4 regions of the Halomonas sp. 113 genome follow, and region 3 is predicted to be linked to each of the others. Evidence: predicted binding sites of a transcription regulator. Region 3 holds the regulator's gene; each other region holds the start of a gene.
What was found. Region 3 encodes sigma-54, which starts transcription at its own class of promoters, with help from an activator protein. Its sites were predicted from a motif close to TGGCACNNNNNTTGCTNT; they were not measured.
Positions count from the first base shown of each region.

Region 1: speB (agmatinase) is a predicted target of sigma-54. The motif match lies at 2,481-2,498, and genes of this name have one in related genera.
Region 2: YERSI8AC_RS23125 (amino acid ABC transporter substrate-binding protein) is a predicted target of sigma-54. The motif match lies at 2,353-2,370, and genes of this name have one in related genera.
Region 4: glnL (nitrogen regulation protein NR(II)) is a predicted target of sigma-54. The motif match lies at 2,734-2,751, and genes of this name have one in related genera.

Region 1 is NZ_LR881453.1:4,244,309-4,249,435, reverse strand. Features, by position in the region: gene YERSI8AC_RS19995 (ABC transporter ATP-binding protein) at 1-819, opposite strand, end outside; gene YERSI8AC_RS19990 (sigma-54 interaction domain-containing protein) at 934-2,352, opposite strand; gene speB (agmatinase) at 2,576-3,526, shown strand; gene YERSI8AC_RS19980 (YjiH family protein) at 3,630-5,012, shown strand; gene YERSI8AC_RS19975 (5-guanidino-2-oxopentanoate decarboxylase) at 5,023-5,127, shown strand, end outside.
Region 2 is NZ_LR881453.1:4,972,002-4,977,128, forward strand. Features, by position in the region: gene hemE (uroporphyrinogen decarboxylase) at 218-1,330, shown strand; gene speE (polyamine aminopropyltransferase) at 1,330-2,196, shown strand; gene YERSI8AC_RS23125 (amino acid ABC transporter substrate-binding protein) at 2,466-3,491, shown strand; gene YERSI8AC_RS23130 (amino acid ABC transporter permease) at 3,593-4,783, shown strand; gene YERSI8AC_RS23135 (amino acid ABC transporter permease) at 4,799-5,127, shown strand, end outside.
Region 3 is NZ_LR881453.1:1,983,559-1,988,685, reverse strand. Features, by position in the region: gene YERSI8AC_RS09295 (KpsF/GutQ family sugar-phosphate isomerase) at 1-336, shown strand, start outside; gene YERSI8AC_RS09290 (KdsC family phosphatase) at 389-931, shown strand; gene lptC (LPS export ABC transporter periplasmic protein LptC) at 932-1,501, shown strand; gene lptA (lipopolysaccharide transport periplasmic protein LptA) at 1,513-2,031, shown strand; gene lptB (LPS export ABC transporter ATP-binding protein) at 2,043-2,792, shown strand; gene YERSI8AC_RS09270 (RNA polymerase factor sigma-54) at 2,922-4,337, shown strand; gene hpf (ribosome hibernation-promoting factor, HPF/YfiA family) at 4,435-4,743, shown strand; gene YERSI8AC_RS09260 (PTS sugar transporter subunit IIA) at 4,748-5,127, shown strand, end outside.
Region 4 is NZ_LR881453.1:178,108-183,234, reverse strand. Features, by position in the region: gene ntrC (nitrogen regulation protein NR(I)) at 183-1,610, opposite strand; gene glnL (nitrogen regulation protein NR(II)) at 1,607-2,665, opposite strand; gene YERSI8AC_RS01020 (hypothetical protein) at 2,914-3,198, opposite strand; gene YERSI8AC_RS01015 (DUF4124 domain-containing protein) at 3,135-3,287, opposite strand; gene YERSI8AC_RS01010 (hypothetical protein) at 3,237-3,362, shown strand; gene glnA (glutamate--ammonia ligase) at 3,462-4,868, opposite strand.

The DNA.
Region 1 (5,127 bases), 2.3 Mb from region 3:
GTGGCCACCAGCGGCATCCAAGGAGGCTACGGGGGTACTCGGTTCGCCTTCGATAACGGCACCCTGTTCACCTTTAACGAGTGGTAGCAAGTTCATCGCGGGGCTGCCAATAAAGCTAGCGGCAAAAGCGCTAGCGGGGCGGTTATAGAGCTCGTCTGGGGTGCCGTCCTGCACGATTTTGCCATGCTGCATCAGAATCACACGATCGCCCATGCTCATGGCTTCCACCTGGTCGTGGGTAACGTAGATAACCGTCATATTCAGGCGGTTCTGTAATGCTTTGATTTCCCGGCGCATGTCGCTGCGCAGCCGGGCGTCGAGGTTGGATAGCGGTTCATCCATCAGGCAGATAGGGTGTTCGGAAATAACCGAGCGCGCCAAAGCAACCCGCTGGCGTTGGCCGCCGGAAAGCTGGGCAGGTTTGCGATCTAGGTAATCGGTTAAATCAACCAGTTCGGCCACTTTGGCTAGCCGCTCGCGCTGCTCGGCTTTGGGTACCTTGCGGCTGCGCAGGCCAAACACGATATTGTCAGCCACACTCAAATGCGGAAACAGCGCGTAGGACTGAAACACCATGCTCAGCCCACGGTCGCCGGGCGGCAGGTGTGTGACGTCGCGCTCGCCGATATGTATACGTCCGTTGCTGGCCTCTTCCAGGCCCGCGATCATACGTAGCGTGGTGGATTTACCGCAGCCTGAAGGGCCCAGCAGAATAACAAATTGCCCAGGCGTGACATCGAAGGAGATTTCATCGACGGCAGTGGTCGCGTCCCAACGTTTAGTGACGCGCTCCAGGCGAATACGCGATTGGTTTGACATAGCACACACATCACCGGCTGTTGGTTGTTATTGGTTCAGCTTGTGTTGAAGGTGTTGCCGTTTCATGACACTTACATGGATGGTTGATGACACCCGCTGTGTCAAGATAAAAATTCACTTGGTCACTGTAATGCCATAGCGCTGAAGCCTGCGCACCACGCTGGATTGGCTGATGCCCAGCCGCTCGGCAATGGCATAGGTGCTGGGGAGTGTGTTGCACAGCTCTTCAAGCGTTTCACGCTCCAGCCGCGCTAGGTACTGCTTGAGGGTTTCCTGGGGCTCGAGTGCTACTGCCGACCTTGCTGGCGAGGCGCTCGGCAAGTTGGCCGGGAACTGTTCGGCGTGAGGGAGTGCGGTGGGCTCCTCGATTTGATCGGTGGGGCTGGAAAGCCAAGCTCTCTCTAGCCAGTTCTCCAGCTCGCGGACGTTACCCGGCCATTCGCTGCCCATCAGTGTCGACCAAACGCGGGTATCAAGAATTTTTTGCCGCCCGTAGCGCTGGTTGAGCCGGTTTAAACACGCTTCAACCAGGTCGGGGATATCCTCCCGGCGGTCACGCAGTGGCGGCAGGGTGACCGGGATCACATTGAGGCGGTAGTAAAGATCCAGACGAAAAAGTCCTGCTTCTACTTGCTTGCCCAAATCCTGGTTGGTCGCCACGACCAAGCGAAAATTGACCTTGCGAGAGCGGGTGTCACCCAGTCGGGTCAAGCTACCGTCCTGAATCACCTTGAGCAGTTTGGTTTGCATTAGCAGCGGCAGCTCGCCTATTTCATCCAAAAACAGCGTACCGCCCTCGGCCTGCTCTAACAGCCCGGCTTTGCCCTGGCGGGCGGCACCGCTGAAAGCGCCGGGCTGGTAGCCAAACATCTCGGACTCAAACAGATTCTCTGGAATCGCCGCGCAGTTAACGTCGATAAAGGGGCCGTCACAGCGCTGGCTCCAGCGGTGTAGCTGCTTGGCAAAGGCGGTTTTACCCACACCTGATTCACCCAGCATCAGCACATTGGCATCCGAAGGGGCGACCCGCTTAAGCAGCAGCGCAATTTCACGCATCACGCTGCTACGCACCTGCAAATTGTCCAGGGCGTCATCCAACGCCTGCTCTTCCGCGTCTGGCGCTGCCTGACTGCGCTTTAAGTGTTCGCTAAAGCGTTTTTGCAGCAGCGCATATTCGTCCTGCAGTAACTGCAAGTCGGTTAAATCCCGCGAGCGGCTGATAATGCGCTCCAGCTTGCCGTCGACGAACACTGGGTAGGCTTCGGCAATCACCCGGCGGCCTGTTCCGGTGACTTGCATAATCTGCGCAGGCCGACGGGTGCGCATCACTTCCATGGTGATGGAGGGTTTGAGCACCCCGGCCGCTTGCAGTTGCTGCACACTGCTGGAGAGCAGCTCTTCTCTGGATACCCCGTAAACCGCTTCTGCTCCTGGGCTAATATCCACTATTTGCCCATCGCCACTGACGATAAAGAAGTGGTCGTTTGCGGTCTCCACAATGGTTCGCAGCACACGCCTGTCTATTTCACTCATCGCAGCCAACTCCTCTGAGTGATTCATTTATGAATCTTTGATACAAAAATGAATTAAAAAAGCCTCTAGTTGATTCATTTTTGCATCGTTTGGTCGCTAATCCCACCACTTTATAGGCATCTACGACTTGGCATGGTCTGTGCAATGACTTTAGAAGAGTAGTGAAAAGAGCTAGGCCAATACCTACACCGTGCTCACCGCCAAAAAATATAAGGAGATGTGTATGTCGGAGTTTAATCAGCCCTTGGGCGGAAACACCATGCCGCGCTTTGCAGGCCCTGCCACCATGATGCGCCTGCCCACCCAAGAGACAGCCGAGGGTTTGGATGCGGCATTTATTGGAATTCCCATGGATATCGGCACTTCAAACCGCCCCGGCACGCGGCTTGGACCACGCCAGATTCGTGATGAGTCGCGCATGCTGCGCCCCTACAATATGGCGACCCGTGCCGCGCCCTTTGAAAGCTTGCAAGTGGCCGATATCGGTGACGTACCCATCAATACGTTCCACCTGCCGAAAAGCGTCGACATCATCACCGCCTTTTACGATGACGTGCTGAAACATAACTGCATTCCGCTGACTCTGGGGGGGGAACATACGCTCACGCTGCCTATCCTTCGCGCCATGGCCAAAAAGCACGGCCCGGTGGGATTGATTCATATCGATGCTCACGCCGATGTAAATGAGCACATGTTCGGTGAGCCAATTGCCCACGGCACGCCGTTTCGCCGCGCCCAGGAGGAGGGCTTATTGGCCCATGGCAAGGTAGTGCAAATCGGCCTGCGTGGTACCGGCTATGCCGCTGAAGATTTTGACTGGTGCCGTGGTCAGGGTTTTCGCGTCGTTCCCGCCGAAGAGTGCTGGTATCGCTCTCTAGCGCCGTTGATGCAGGAAGTGCGCGAGCAGATGGGCGATATCCCGGTGTACATCAGTTTCGACATCGACGGCCTGGATCCTTCTGTTGCCCCCGGTACCGGCACGGTGGAGATGGGTGGACTGACCTCTAGCCAAGGATTGGAGCTGGTTCGCGGTGCCGCCGGGCTGAATATTGTCGGCGGCGACCTGGTGGAAGTATCTCCACCTTATGACCCCAGCGGCAACACCGCGCTGATGGGCGCCACACTGCTGTATGAAATGCTTTGCGTACTACCGGGCGTTAAACACAGCGAGTGACGCCGACCGAATAGATATCAAAGAAATAGCGACTAAATAAAAAAGTACTGACCTAGCTACGCCGCCAGCCACCTCCAATAATCACTTCCAATGGGTGACCCCTATGTCGTATAGCAACGTTAAATCGGAACAGCCGACCTCGTCGGCACCGATACCCCGCGCGCACTTACTGAAATTTATCATTCCATCGCTAATTGGGGTGCTGCTGTTTCTCGTCCCTTTTCAAGTGGGCGATACCATCAATATCGGCATGGGGCTCATGGCCGATAGTCTGCAGGCTTTGCTGGGCTCGGCGCTGCCGGCCATTGCTGTCGTTGTGCTCTGCCTGTCGGTGGTAGCGACGATTTACGCCAAGCTAGCTAACCCTTCCTGGGCCAAAAAGGGCATGCTGCACGAAATGTTTCATGTCGGGCCAGTGTGGTTGGTGATGCGCGTTTTAGGCGCGCTGTTTGCTGTGATGACCTATTTTCAGTTCGGGCCTGAGTTCGTGACTGCTTCCTTTACCGGTGGCGTGATGCTCAATGACCTGGCGCCGGTACTGCTCACCTTCTTTTTCTTTGCCGCGCTGCTGCTGCCGTTTCTAGTCGAGTTTGGCTTTATGGAATTCATCGGCAGTATGGTACGTAAGCCGTTTCGGGTGATTTTTAATTTGCCGGGACGCAGCGCGATCGATGCCACCGCCTCATGGATGGGCTCGGGCACCGTCGGTGTGCTGATCACCACGCAGCAGTACGAGCAGGGATTCTATAACCGCCGTGAAGCCTCGGTCATTGCCACCAACTTCTCCGTGGTGTCGATTGCGTTTGCGCTGCTCGTCACCAGCTTTGTCGATATCAACCACCTGTTTGTGCAGTTCTACTTTACGGTAGTGGTTTCGGGGTTAATCGCTGCGGTCATTGTGCCGCGCTTGCCGCCGCTGTCGCGCAAATCCAATGACTATTACGAACCGGTGGGCTGCCAACTGAATGAGGAGCGCACGGAGAAAGTGGGTCTGTTCCGTTACAGCCTGATTCAGGCCACCAATCGCGCCGCCGGTGCTCCCGGCCCCCGTGAACTGGCACGTTTGGCGCTCCTCAACGTGATGGATATTTTCCTCGGCTTACTTCCTCTGGTGTTTGCTATTGGCACGGTGGCGCTGATTCTGGCGGAATTTACCCCGCTGTTTACCTGGCTTTCCTACCCCATGGTGCCGGTGCTAGAGCTGCTGCGGATTCCCGAGGCAGAAGCGGCGGCGCCCGCCACCCTGGTGGGCTTTGCCGATATGTTCCTGCCCGCGGTGCTGGCGACCAATATCGAAAGCGAACTCACCCGCTTTGTGATTGCCTGCCTGTCGCTCACCCAGTTGATCTACATGTCGGAAATCGGCGCACTGCTGCTCAAGTCGAAAATCCCTATTAAGCTCTGGGAGCTGGTCGCCATCTTCCTGCTGCGTACGGCCATTACGCTGCCGATCATTGCCTTTATGGCCCATACGTTTTTCTTCTAAGGGGCCTGTAATGAACGCTGATGCAACGAATACTGATGTAACGAGCAATCAAGCGACGATGACCTGTGCCGAGTTATTGATCCGCCTACTGCGCGATACTTACGGGGTACGTGCC
Region 2 (5,127 bases), 3.0 Mb from region 3:
GTATTCTAACAGGAAGCGGCGCCCGCCTCACGCTGACAAAGCGACTAAATAATGGAGAAAAATTGGCCGGGTGCGACGATTTTTGCCATCGAGTACGCCGCCCTAACACCTATCTTCAAGTACAATTGCCCTCATACGATCCCCAAAACGGTTTCTAGTACGCTCCCAAGTACGGTTTCCAATACGATGCGGGCAAATTTCCTAAGAGCAAGTGTCTATGACCACTACACCTTTGCAAAATGATCGCTTTCTTCGCGCACTAGCGCGCCAGCCCGTCGACCGCACCCCGGTGTGGATGATGCGTCAAGCGGGCCGCTACCTGCCGGAATACCGCGCCAGCCGGGCCGATGCGGGCAGTTTTATGGATCTTTGCCGCAACCATGACCTGGCCTGCGAAGTCACCCTGCAGCCCTTGGAGCGTTACCCGCTTGATGCGGCCATTCTGTTTTCAGATATTCTGACCATTCCAGATGCCATGGGCTTGGGGCTCTATTTTGAAACCGGCGAAGGCCCAAAATTCCGCAAAACCGTGCGTACACAGGAAGAAGTCGCCGCGCTAAGCGTGCCCGACGCCGAGCGCGACCTGGATTACGTGATGCGTGCGGTGTCGACCATTCGTCGTGAGCTGAACGGCCGCATGCCGCTGATCGGCTTCTCAGGCAGCCCCTGGACGCTGGCGACTTACATGGTGGAGGGCGGCTCCAGCAAGGACTTCCGCCATCTGAAAACCATGCTTTACGATACCCCGGATTCCATGCACCAGTTGCTGGATACGCTGGCGCATGCGGTAACTGACTACCTGAACGCCCAAATTCGCGCGGGCGCCCAAGCGGTGCAGATTTTTGATACCTGGGGCGGCGCACTTTCTACCCCTGCGTACCTTGAGTTCTCGCTGCGCTACATGGAGCAGATCGTTTCGGGACTGATCCGCGAGCACGACGGTCGCCGCGTACCGGTGATTCTCTTCACCAAAAACGGCGGCCAGTGGCTTGAGCATATCGCCTGCGCCGGTGCCGATGCATTGGGGATCGACTGGTCTACCGAGCTTTCCAATGCTCGCGCTCGAGTTGGTCACAAAGTGGCGCTACAGGGCAATCTTGATCCCAACGTTCTGTTTGCCCGCCCCTCGGCTATCCGCGCTGAAGTAGCCCGCGTGCTGGAAAGCTACGGCCATGGCCCTGGCCACGTGTTTAACCTGGGCCATGGAATCAGCCAGTTTACCAACCCCGACAACGTCACTGCCTTTATGGAGGCACTGCACGAATTGAGCCCGCAGTATCACCGCGATATTCCAACGCACACAAATGCACAGCACTCAGGAGCCAATTGATGAGCGATTTACGCGACGACCAATGGTTTACCGAAGTCTTTGATAGCCACGGCAGCGCTTTCTCACTGAAGATCTCTGAAAAACTGCTGGATGTACAGAGCCAATACCAGCACCTAGAGGTCTACGCCACCGAGACCTACGGCAACCTAATGGTGCTGGACGGCTGTGTGATGCTGACTGATCGCGATAACTTCCTCTATCACGAGATGATTGCGCATCCGGCCCTGTTTACCCATCAAGACCCTAAACGGGTGGTGATTATCGGCGGTGGCGACTGCGGCACCTTAAAAGAAGTTCTCCGCCACCCAGGTGTGGAGAAAGTGACCCAAATTGATATCGACGAAGAAGTGACTAAAGCGTCTGAGCGTTTCTTCCCGTCGTTGGTAGCGTCGAATAACGACCCCCGTGCTGAACTGCTGTTCGCCGACGGCGTCAAGTGGGTGGACGATGCACCTGATGAGAGCATCGATGTGCTGATTATCGACTCCACCGACCCGGTTGGGCCCGCTGAAGGGCTGTTTAAAACCGATTTTCTCAAGCGCTGCCACCGTATTTTGAAAAGCGGCGGCGTAATGGTGCAGCAGAGCGAATCACCGCTTTACCACAGTGGCTCGATCATCCGAGAGCTGCGCAACGACATGTTGAAAGCCGGTTTTGACAGCGTTGCCACGCTGCCCTTCCCGCAGCCGGTTTATCCTTCAGGCTGGTGGAGCGTAACATTGGCGGGTAAAGCCACCGACGTGAATACGTTCCGCGAGCAGGCAGCCACCAACCACGACTTGCCGCTTGAATACTATAGCGTTGACGCCCATCGAGGTGCGCTCGCCCTTCCGCCATTTATGCGCAAGGCATTCGCAGCCGAGTAAACCACACCTAATACCTGCCTTCGTGTTACCGCCCACCTCAGCTTGCCCTATTACGGTGCAATGCGAGGAGGGCGGTAACCTTTTTTGCACCTAGACCTTCGTCTCGAATTCGTTGAGTAGCGTTGAAAAGCGCTGAATTAACGCCTGTACCCTTGTTGGCATCTTCCTTGCTAGGTTTAGTGACATGCTACGGCATGCATAACTATTTCAACTACTGGTTTCATTAACTGATTTCAGTAGCTGATTCCAATAACTTCGAGGGAAACTAGATGTTAAATAAAAAACACTTAGCGCTTCTGGCGTCCGCTGGCTCACTTAGCCTGGCGGGAATGGCAACTGCTCAAGCCGACACCCTGGAAGATACCATTGAGCGTGGCGCCGTTCAGTGTGGTGTGAGCGATGGTTTGCCGGGCTTCTCAGCTCCGGACGACGACGGTAACTGGCAAGGTATCGACGTTGATGTATGCCGCGCTGTAGCGGCAGCGGTACTCGGCGACTCAGAAGCCGTCAACTATATTTCACTCAACGCCGTAGAGCGCTTCACCGCCCTGCAATCAGGTGAAGTCGACGTTCTATCACGTAATACCACTTGGACCACCACCCGCGATACTACTCTGGGCCTGAACTTCACCGGGGTTACATTTTACGACGGCCAGGGCTTCATGGTATCCCGTGACCTGGGTATTACCGGTGCTGATGAACTCGACGGCGCCTCCATCTGCATTCAGTCTGGCACCACTACCGAGCTGAACCTGGCTGACTACTTCCGTGCTAACGACATGGAATTCAACCCGATCGTATTTGATACCTCTGAGCAAACCGTGGGTGGCTATCAGGCCGGCCGCTGTGACGTGCTAACCTCCGATACCTCTCAGCTAGCGGCGCTACGTATTCAGCTAGACGATCCTTCAGCCTCGATGATCCTGTCTGACGTTATCTCCAAAGAGCCACTAGGCCCTGTGGTTCGTCAGGGTGACGATCTTTGGTTCAACATTGTGAAATGGTCGCTGTTCGCCATGATTAACGCCGAAGAGTACGGCGTCACCAGTGAAAACGCTGAAGAAATGCTTAACTCTGAAGACCCCAACATCGCTCGCTTGCTAGGCCAAGACGGCAACTACGGTGAAGGCATGAACCTAGAAGCAGATTGGGCCTACAACATTATTAGCCAAGTGGGTAACTACGCTGAAAGCTTCGACCGCAACGTGGGCATGGGCTCGCCGCTGGAAATTGAGCGCGGTGTCAACGCCCTATGGACAGACGGCGGCTTCCAGTACGCTCCCCCGATTCGCTAAGCGTCTCGCTTGACCCCGGCCCGCCGCCCTCTTCACAGGTATCTGTTTAAAGGTCGTGGCGGGCCATTTGATTGACCTTCCGTGTAGCGGAGACGCCATCCATGTCCGTAAGACCCAACATTCGCCCCGCTGGCCACAAGCCGCCGTTTTGGCGAGACCGCGCTAAGCGCGCACTTATTTTTCAGCTTATATTGGTCGCCGTTGTCGCGGCTTTCCTGATCTATATTATCGGCAATACCCAAGCCAACCTGAATGCTCGCGGCATTACCACTGGCTTTGGCTTCCTGGGCAACACAGCCGGCTTTGGTATTGGTCAAAGCTTAATCGAGTACTCCTCCCAAAGTACCTACGGCCGCACTTTTGTGATTGGCTTGCTCAATACGCTGCTAGTCGGTGGATTGGGGGTGTTAGCTGCCTCGATTATTGGTTTTATCGTCGGTATCGCGCGGCTATCGCCCAACTGGTTGATCGCTCGGCTAGCCAATGCGTATATCGAAACGTTTCGTAATATCCCCCTGCTGCTGCAAATTTTCTTCTGGTACTTTGCTGTACTGCGGACGTTACCCAGCGCTAGAGAGAGCATGGCCTTTGGTGAAGCCATTTTCCTGAACGTGCGCGGGCTGTACCTACCTCAGCCTCTGTTCGAGTCAGGATTTGGTCTTATCCCAGCCACCTTCGTGGTGGCTATTATTGCCAGCATCGCACTGGTCATGTGGAACAAGCGCCGTCACGAAGCCACCGGCAAGCGCCTACCGGTTTTCTGGATGTCGCTGGTGATTATCTTTGGCCTACCACTGCTGGTACTGGTCGCTACAGGTGTGCCGGTGACCTGGGAGATGCCGGTACTGCGCGGCTTTAACTTCGGCGGTGGTATCACCATTATCCCTGAATTTTTGGCCCTGTGGCTGGCGCTGTCTATCTATACCGCGTCCTTCATTGCGGAGATTGTGCGCTCGGGCATCCAAGCCATCCCCCATGGCCAAACGGAAGCCGCCCAGGCATTGAGCTTGCCGCGCAAGCTAGTGCTGCGCCTAATCATCATTCCCCAGGCTATGCGCGTCATTATTCCGCCACTCACCAGCCAATACCTCAACCTGATTAAAAACTCGTCACTGGCCACCGCCATCGGCTACCCCGACCTGGTATCGGTTTTTGCCGGCACCACGCTCAACCAGACCGGTCAGGCAATCGAAGTCATTGCCATGACCATGGCGGTTTATCTGATCATCAGCTTGCTGGTGTCCATGTTCATGAACTGGTTCAACGCTCGCGTTGCGCTGGTCGAACGCTAGGCCGGAGGCGACCCCATGATTCACAATAAAGAAACCATACCTCAGCGCCCGGCTCCTAAAGGCACCATTGGGCCGGTTGCCTGGCTACGAGGCAATCTGTTCAACGGCCCTATCAATAGCATCTTCACGCTACTGGGCCTGTACGTGCTCTATCTACTCGTGGTGCCAACGGTTCAGTGGGCATTTATTGATGCCAACTGGGTGGGCGACAGCCGCGAAGACTGCACACGGGTGGGCGCCTGCTGGGTATTCGTTAACGCACGCTTTTCCCAGTTTATGTACGGCCTCTACCCGAGTGAGGAGTATTGGCGCGCCAATATCGTGTTTGCCATGTTCGCGGGCAT
Region 3 (5,127 bases):
GTCGCATTGGGCAGCCCGCTGCGCGACGCATTACTCGAAATTACCCGGCAAGGGCTTGGCTTTACCTGCGTAGTGGATAGCGAAGGACGATTAGCGGGGGTCTACACCGATGGCGATCTACGCCGCACGCTGGATCAATTCCATAATCTGCGCGACGTGCGCGTTGATGATGTCATGACCCGGCCGGGCAAGCGCATAGGCCCCGATATCCTGGCGGCCGAAGCGGTACGTATCATGGAAGAAAGCCGTATTACCGCGCTAGCGGTGGTTGATGAACAACAGCGCCCAATTGGGGCTCTACATATGCACGACCTGCTCGCCAGCGGCGTTATTTAACCCAGCGGCGCCAACACGACCTGCTTTACGAACTGATTGATATGGAGGTTCTATGACCCTACCTGCCTCGCTACTCGACCGACTCCGCCGTGTACGCCTGCTAGCACTGGATGTTGACGGCGTCCTTACCGATGGGCGCCTCTACTTTCAGGCCGATGGTATCGAAATCAAAGCATTCCACACCCAGGATGGCCACGGGCTAAAGCTTCTCAAACGCGTGGGCGTACATGTCGCGTTGATTACCGGGCGCGACTCCCCCATGGTTAGCCAACGCGCGGCGGCACTCGGCATTGACCATGTTCACCAAGGCTGTGAAGACAAGCTGGCCACACTGCGCGGGCTCTGCCAGCGCCTCGATATTGAACTAGAGCAGGTGGCTTATTGTGGCGACGACCTACCCGACCTAGCGGCTATCAAACGTTGCGGCGTCGGCATTACCGTGCCAAACGCGCCGGACTATATGCATACCCACGCCGACTGGACTACCGAACGCCTGGGTGGCCACGGTGCCGTACGTGAGATCTGCGATACGCTGCTTGAATCTCAAGGACACTGGGGCGCGGTGCTCGACACCTATCTGCACGGCCGCACGTAAATGTTTAAACGCTTTAAAGTACGCCTCTGGTTAGCCGGGCTAGTCATCGCGCTGGGGATTCTGCTGGTATGGCTTGACCCCCGCGGGCCTCAAGACACCAGCATCGATCCCGAAGCACAGGCTCAGGAACCTGGCCACGTGCTGGAAAATGCCGAGATTACCCTATTCGGGGATAACGGCAGTGTCATGCAGTCGCTAAAAACACCGCGCCTTATCCATACCCCGCAGCGCAGCGAAACCTGGACGGAAGAGCCCGAGGCAGTACTGTATGACAGCGAAAACCGTCAGTGGCTGGCCAGCGCCGCTGTAGGCACGCTCAACACCGCTACCCAAGCCCTGCTGCTGTCAGGTTCGGCTCGGCTGTTTGCACCAGATGAAGGCTGGCAGCTAGATACCGAGCTACTGCACTATGATGGCCTCGAGCAGCATGCATGGAGTGACACACCGGTATTGATGCAGCAACCGCCACAGCAAATGAGCGCTTCACATATGGACGTTTGGCTTAACACCAGCCAGGTTCGCTTAACGGATAATGTGCGCGGCACGCACCCCCCGGCCACACAACGCTAATAGGAACCGCCATGAAAGCCATGATTTCCCCAGCCCTGCTCTACACTGCACTGTTCGGTTTAGCGATACCTTTATCAGTGTTAGCCCAAACCAACTCATCTTCCCAACAAGCCCCAGTGGAAGTGGAAGCCGACCGTTTAGATCTTGATCAGCGGGCAGGCACAGCTGTTTATACTGGGGATGTGGACATTCGCCAAGGCGAAATGCAGCTGCGCGGCGAGCGGGTAGAGATCGAACGCAACGACGCGGGCGAACTCTCGACAGCCACCGCTACCGGTGAGCGCGCCTACTTGCGCCATCAAGGCGAAGGGCAAGAAGGCCCCACGGAAGGCTGGGCGCGGCGGATTATTTATCACGTCGCCGAGCGTCGCGTAGAGCTGATCGACCAAGCCGAACTGACCCAGCAAGAGGACACCTTTAGTGGCGGTCGCCTTGAGTATTTTATTGACCGAGAAGTGATTCAAGCGCGCTCTGACGTTGATGGCAGCGAGCCCCAGCGCATACGCATGACCCTTCAGCCTGAACAATAGGGAGCCTAGCTGTGGCCACTGCTGACACTGCGCCGATCAAAACCCTTTATGCCCACCACCTGGCTAAAAGCTACAAACGCCGCCGAGTGGTCAAAGACATCAATCTAGAGATATCCCAAGGCAGTGTCGTTGGCCTTTTGGGCCCCAACGGCGCGGGCAAAACCACCTCATTTTATATGATTGTTGGGCTGGTCAAATCCGACGCTGGCAAGGTGGGTATCGACGATGTGGATTTAACGCGCGCCCCCATGCACGAGCGCGCAGCTGCGGGGATTGGCTATCTACCTCAAGAGGCGTCTATTTTCCGCAAACTCTCGGTTGCCGAGAATATTATGGCGATACTCGAGACCCGCAAAGAGCTTAACCGCAGCGATCGCGAACAGCGCCTGGAAGCGCTACTCGAAGACTTCCATATCACCCATATTCGCGACAACCTGGGCATGAGCCTTTCGGGCGGCGAGCGCAGGCGTGTAGAAATAGCCCGCTCGCTAGCCACAGAGCCCGCTTTTATACTGCTCGATGAGCCTTTTGCGGGCGTTGACCCCATCTCGGTAGGTGAGATTAAAACCATCATTCGTGCACTGAAACAGCGCCATATCGGCGTGCTGATCACCGATCACAACGTGCGTGAAACACTAGACATTTGCGATATCGCCTATATCGTCGGCGATGGGCAAATCATCGCCAGTGGCTCGCCCGCCTCGATTCTCACCAACCAAAAAGTAAGGGATGTGTATTTGGGCGCCGATTTTCGCCTGTAATGTTTTTGCCTTAATCGCCCCTAAATAGCGCTTTAAAACAACTTTACGACCAATGGCATGCTTATTGCACTTGCGCCAAGCACTCACTCGCACTAGGGTGGAGCATTCTGATTAACGAGTGGTTCTCAGATGGTCATGAAAGCTTCTCTCCAACTGCGTATCGGCACACAGCTGACCATGACGCCCCAGTTGCAGCAGGCCATTGCGCTGCTGCAACTCTCTACGCTGGATCTTCGTCAAGAAATTCAGCAGGCCCTCGATGCCAATCCCATGCTGGAGCAGGAAGATGAATTTAGTGAACAGGCTGTCAGCGAGCCTAAGGAAGAAGAGTGGTCAGAGAGCATCCCTACTGAGCTCTCGGTAGATAGCGACTGGTCAGATACCTATCAAGATATGGGAAGCCAGGGGGGCAGCAGCAGCGAAGGCCCCGACTTTGAGCGCCAGGCAGCCGGGCAGAGCCTTCATGGCCACCTGCTGTGGCAACTCGCCATGACCGATTTTAGCGCTCGCGAGCAGCTTGTCGCGGAAAGTTTAATCGACGCGCTAGACGCCAACGGCTACCTGACCCAGCCGCTCAACGACATCCGTGAAGGGCTTCGTGCCCAGGGCATTGACGGGCTAAGCCAACGCGAAGTGGAAACCATTCTACTCAAGCTCCAGCAGTTTGAGCCGACCGGCATATTTGCCCGTGACTTGCGTGAATGCTTGATGCTGCAGCTCGCCGCTCTCCCCGATAATACGCCACTGCTGGTTCCCGCCCGCCGCTTGGTGCGGCAGTTTCTCGAAGCGCTTGGCAAAGACGATATGCGTCTGCTGAAACGCCGTCTAGGGCTCGACGACGAACAGCTGTCCGATGTCATCCTGCTTATTCGCAGCCTAGACCCACGCCCAGGCAGCGCCTACGGCGACACCGATGACAGCTATGTCACCCCCGATCTAGTCGTCCGCCACGATAATGAAGGCTGGCATTTAGAGCTCAACCCCGAGGCCCTGCCACGGCTGCGCATTCAGCCCGACTACGCCAGCTTGATTAAGCGTGCGGATAAAAGCGATGACAACCAGTTTCTCAAAGAGCACTTGCAGGAAGCGCGCTGGTTGATCAAGAGCCTCTCTAGCCGAAACGATACGCTGCTGCGTGTTGGTCGCGAAATCATTACCCGCCAGATTGGCTTTTTAGAGCACGGCGAAGAAGCCATGAAACCACTGATACTGGCCGACATTGCCGAAGCCGTGGAGATGCACGAGTCGACTATTTCACGGGTAACGACGCAAAAATATATCCATACACCCCGTGGTGTGTTTGAACTCAAATACTTTTTCTCAAGCCAGGTGAGCGGTCAAGATGGCGACAGCCACTCCAGCACCGCCATCCGTGCACGACTCAAGAAACTGATTCAAGAGGAGCCGCCCGGCAAGCCGCTTTCAGACAGCCGCTTAGTGACGCTATTAGGCGAAGGAGGGATTCAAGTGGCGCGTCGTACGGTGGCGAAATACCGTGAAGCCATGGGCATTCCCTCTTCCAGTGAACGGCGTCGTTTGCGCTAACTTCGTTAACGTTTCAGGGAAACTCTCGACAAGGGCTTTGCAACGCGGCAAAAAGGGTTACAATCGAAGTACAGTCCGATGGATAAGGAGCACGTCAATGCAAGTAAATATCACTGGTCATCACGTAGAACTGACTGACGCCTTGCGTGACTATGTCAACGAGAAGCTTGAGCGTGTAGAGCGCCATTACGACAATATAACTACGGTGCAAGTCACCTTATCAGTGGAGAAAGAGCGCCAGCAGGCCGCCTGTACGCTGCACGCCGCAGGTGCTGACTTACATGCGGAAGCCCTAGACAGTGATATGTACGCCGCTATCGACGCACTAGCGGACAAAATCGACCGTCAACTCGTTAAACACAAGGAAAAAGCACAAGCTCGCGCCCAAGGCGCCGGTGTGCGTTAATTCAATGACGTTGGAAACCATACTCCCCCCGGAACGCGTTCTGTTCGACGTCCCCGGGGGCAGCAAAAAAAGGGTGCTGGAGTTTTACAGCACCTTTATCGCCCAAAATATCCCCAGCCTGGACAGCCAAGAAGTGTTTAGCCGTTTAATCGGCCGCGAGCGCTTAGGTAGTACGGGTATTGGTAACGGCGTGGCTATTCCTCATGCGCGTAGCCCCCACTGCAACGCCCCTATCGCTGGATTTTTGAAACTGGCTGAAGCGATCGATTTTGACGCTATCGACGGCGACCCGGTAGATCTGGTGTTTGTCCTGTTGGTACCCGAAGAGGCAGATGACACGCATCTCTCACTACTGGGTCAGGTAGCGACCATCATGAATGATGC
Region 4 (5,127 bases), 1.8 Mb from region 3:
CTCGCTGGCGACTAGGAGCCTGTCTGGCTTGGCCGATCGTCGCGAGAAGCACGAATTTTGAGCCAAATTTATCGATCGATTGAGGCGAATAGCGTGCTATTTAACGAAATCGATCGAATAAAGTTGGCCAAAATACCGGGATTCGCAGTAGATCAGTGTTAAGCCAGACAGGCTCCTAACGTTTACTCGTCAGCGAGTGCCGGTAGCAGTGTTTTCAGTTTACGCGTGAGCGTATTGCGCCCCCAGCCCAGCAGCTCGGCGGCTTCACCTTTGCGCCCGCCGGTATGTTTTAGCGCTGTCTCAATCAGAATCCGCTCAAAATCGGGCACCGCTTCTTCCAGTAGATGGGTATGGCCTTCGGCCAGGGCATGATCCGCCCAGTCACGAAACGCCGTGCGCCAATCGCCGTGGGCGCTGCTTTCAGAAGCGCTGGGTGAACGCAGCTCCGGCGGTAGATCTTCAACCAGAATCTCACGCCCTGATGCCATCACGGTGAGCCAACGGCAGATATTTTCTAACTGCCGCACGTTGCCGGGCCACGGCAAACGCGTTAGGTGGGCTTCCGCTTCGCTGGTCAGCACCTTGATATCGGTCGTCAGCTCTTTCGCCGCTTCAGCTAAAAAGTGCCGCGTTAAACGAGGGATATCTTCGCGGCGCTCGGCAAGCTTGGGCAGGTGAATACGGATCACGTTCAGGCGGTGGAACAAATCCTCCCGGAAGCGGCCGTCATCCACCAACACTTCTAAGTTTTGGTGGGTGGCAGCAATAATGCGCACATCCACTTTGACCGGCGTATGCCCGCCAACGCGATAGAACTCTCCATCGGCCAGCACGCGCAGTAGCCGCGTTTGGGTTTCAGCGGGCATATCGCCTATTTCGTCTAAAAATAGCGTACCGCCGTTGGCTTGCTCAAACCGCCCCTGGCGCTGCTGGGTCGCCCCGGTAAAAGCCCCCTTCTCGTGACCAAACAGCTCAGACTCAATCAAATCACGGGGAATCGCCGCCATATTGAGGGCAATAAACGGCTTGCCCGCACGAGGGCTATGCTGATGGAGTGCCTGGGCAACGCGCTCTTTGCCGGTTCCCGACTCCCCATTAATCAACACTGTGATGTGGGAGTGCGAGAGGCGACCAATGGCACGGAACACCTCCTGCATGGCGGGCGCTTCACCGATAATTTCGGCGTTCAAGCCTTCCGGCACGGTCACCGGACGCTGGCGTTCACGGGCGTGAGCCACGGCGCGACGTACCAGCGCCAGGGCCTCGTCAACATCGAACGGCTTGGGCAGGTATTCAAATGCCCCGCCCTGATACGAGGCCACGGCGCTGTCCAGGTCGGAGTGCGCGGTCATCACGATCACCGGCAGGTCAGGATGCGCTTCGCGTACCCGGGACATTAGATCCAGCCCATCGATACCCGGCATACGAATATCGGTGACCAGCACGTCGGGTGGATTTTCCAACAAACGTGTCAGGGCAACGTCGGCGCGCTCGATACACTCAACGTCAAGGTCGGGTTGCGCCAAGGCGCGCTCCAACACCCAGCGGATAGCGCGGTCATCATCGACAATGACCACCCGCGCAACATCATTACGTGCAGCCTCAGTCATGACGCTTCTCCGGTGAAATTAATAACCATGGGAATCAGTAAACGAAATTCGGTGTGTCCAGGACGTGAATCGCATTCAATCAATCCTTGATGTTGGTGCAAAATCGACTGGGCAATAGAGAGCCCAAGGCCGCTGCCTTCCGCGCGTCCCGACACCATGGGGTAAAACAGTGTTTCCTGCAGCGTATCGGGAATACCGGGGCCGTTATCGATCACGGCGACTTCACTGACCAGCCGGTGACGTTCGGCGCCAAGCGTAAACTGGCGACGGGCACGGGTGCGTAGTATTAAAGTGGGCTCCGGCGTTTGTGCATCGCTCATGGCCTGTACCGCATTGCGCGCCACATTGAGCACCGCCTGAATCATTTGCGATTCATCGCCGGAAAGATCGGGCAAGCTGGGGTCGTAATCACGGCTGATTGTCACACTAGGGTGTTCGGCAATCAGCAGCGCCCGCACTCGCTCCAGCACCTTGTGGATGTTGACTGGCTCGTGTTTAAGCATCCGGTTAGGGCCGAGCATGGAGTCGACCAGGTCGCGCAGCCGATCCACCTCTTCAACAATGATATGGGTATATTCGCGCAGCGCCGGGTCGTCTAGATCACGCTCTAGTAGCTGTGCTGCCCCGCGAATGCCACCCAGCGGGTTTTTGACTTCATGGGCAAGCCCGCGGGCGAGCACCTTGATGGTCTCCTGGCGTGTGGTTAGCGCCTCTTCCCGGGAGATCTGCATCAGCCGATCCCGCGGCTCTACTTCCAGTAGCAGCTCATCGTCGGATAAGGGCGTCACCGTGTAGTCCACCGTGAGCGGTTCGCTATTCAACGGGGTAATGCGTGCTTCACGCTGGGTATAGGGGTGAAACGCATCCCGCGCCTTGGCCAATACTTCGTCAATGCTTACATCCCCGCCAAGTAGCGTATCCAGGCTGATGCCGTGAACACGGCTAAGGCTGACCGCTAACAACGCTTCAGCGGCAGGGTTCATCCATCGCACACGCAGTTCGCCGTCTAGCAGCAATACCGCTGTGGTGAGATGCTCAAGCAAACGCTGATGCATGGTGGTGTCCTGAAAAATCGCGTCTTCCATCGCCGATACAGACCTACAGGTGGATGATCAATGAGGGAGCTGCAAAAAGCGCGCCAACTGTACGTTTATGTCCATTTGCACGGCTTGCGGGCATCGCAGCGAAAGAGCGCGAATCGTTTTAGCGCACTTGCCGTGCCAAATGCTCCTGCTCATGCACCACTTTAGTGCACCCAGGTTTTGGTAGGTAATACTTAGGGCTGTTTTTTTGATCGCGTTTATTAAAGCGCTCTTAAGGAACCGTAATCGTCACCGCTGCCGTGCGGTGCTGTAAACGCTGGCTGCTCTCCAGCATTCTGCCTGGATCTCGTGCCCCCTTGCGGCAGGCCCGTTAACCAGAAGACATCGCTGTGCAGCGCTTTCTGGCTAATCTCGCCATTCACCAACAGCCGTACCTGATGGTCGTCGCGCAACGGTGGCGCAATAACCACCTCCACCACGGTCATCCCCTCTTCCACCTGTGCGCCTTGCTGGGGCAGAGCGATGGAAAAGTGGTCGCAGGGCATAAAGGGCTGCTTGGGTTATCGGTAAAGGTAACGTTGCCGTGCTGATCGGTCACCCGATACACCGCCTGCCCGAACGCCGTGCCACCCACTCCCCCACGCCCAAGAGAGCTACCAGCACACTGCTCATCGCCCCTCTGGCACGCTTCTCAGCCTCCCAGCAATAAAAAAACCCCGCCGTAGCGGGGTTCTATTGGCAATCATTGTTACCACCGCCTGGCTGATAGTAACAGCCAAGGGCGAGTAACACTGATTCGCAGCTGTACTTAACAGCTATAGTACATATCAAACTCGATGGGGTGAGTGGTCATACGAATACGCTCCACTTCTTCCATCTTGAGGTCAATGTAGGCATCGATCATTTCGTCGGTGAACACGCCACCTTCGGTCAAGAACGCACGGTCAGCGTCGAGGGCTTCCAGTGCTTGATCCAGGCTGTGCGCCACAGTCGGTACTGACTTGCCTTCTTCTGGCGGCAGGTCGTACAGGTTTTTGTCCATGGCATCGCCAGGGTGGATCTTGTTTTTGATACCGTCGATACCCGCCATCAACATGGCAGAGAACGCCAGGTAAGGGTTGGCAGTCGGATCAGGGAAGCGCGCTTCCACACGCTTGCCTTTCGGGCTGGCGGTGTAAGGAATACGGATTGAAGCCGAACGGTTGCGGGCACTGTAGGCCAGCATGACCGGCGCTTCAAAGCCAGGCACCAGACGCTTGTACGAGTTGGTAGAAGCGTTAGTAAAGGCGTTCAGGGCACGGGCGTGCTTGATGATGCCGCCGATGTAGAAAAGCGCCATTTCAGACAGACCAGCGTACTCGTCACCGGCGAACTGGTTGTTGCCATCTTTCCAGAACGACTGGTGAACGTGCATACCCGAACCGTTATCACCGACCAGCGGCTTCGGCATAAAGGTGGCCGTTTTGCCATACGCGTGGGCCACGTTGTGGATCACGTACTTCATTTCCTGAACTTCGTCAGCTTTCTTCACCAGCGTGTTGAACTTAACGCCGATTTCGTTCTGACCTGCGTTGGAAACCTCGTGGTGGTGTACCTCGACGGTCTGACCAATCGCTTCCAGGGTATTACACATTGCGCCACGAATATCGTGGAAGCTATCGACCGGAGGAACCGGGAAGTAGCCGCCTTTAACGCGCGGGCGGTGGCCAAGGTTGCCGCCTTCAACGACACTGTCGGTTGCCCAGGCGCCTTCGTCGGAAGTGATTTTGTACATGGAGCCCTGGATATCAGACTTCCAATGCACTTCGTCAAAGATAAAGAATTCAGGCTCAGGGCCGAAGAACGCGGTGTCGCCCAGGCCAGTAGACTGCAGGTAAGCTTCTGCGCGCTTAGCGATAGAGCGCGGGTCACGATCATAGCCTTGCATAGTGGCCGGCTCGATGATGTCACAGCGCAGCACCAGCGTCGCATCTTCGGTGAAGGGGTCAAGGTAGCCCGTACCATCTTCCGGGCGCAGAATCATGTCGGATTCGTTAATGCCCTTCCAACCTTCAATAGAAGAACCATCGAACATTTGGCCATTCTCGAAGAATTCTTCGTCTACATCGCGCGCAGGCACGGTCACGTGCTGTTCTTTACCGCGAGTGTCGGTGAAACGCAGATCTACCCATTTAACATCGTGTTCTTCAATTAGCGCGAGAGTCTTGGCTGACATAGTGTCCTCCGGTATGAGCGTGGCTTAAAGCTAACGACAGTAAGCTACCGATAAAAGTGTTGTTCGACAAAATACGTGCTAAACCGCACGTTTGTCATTCTTGTTCGCTCAACGTTTGCCTGACATTGGTTAACAAATCGCTCAGCGAGCATTTCAGACCGGCTATCGTTTTAGCACGCCGCAGGGCTTATGCCTACGGCCCGCTAGCCGCTTGCAAATACAATGCAGAGAACATGCCAACACTGCACCAATATGGCAT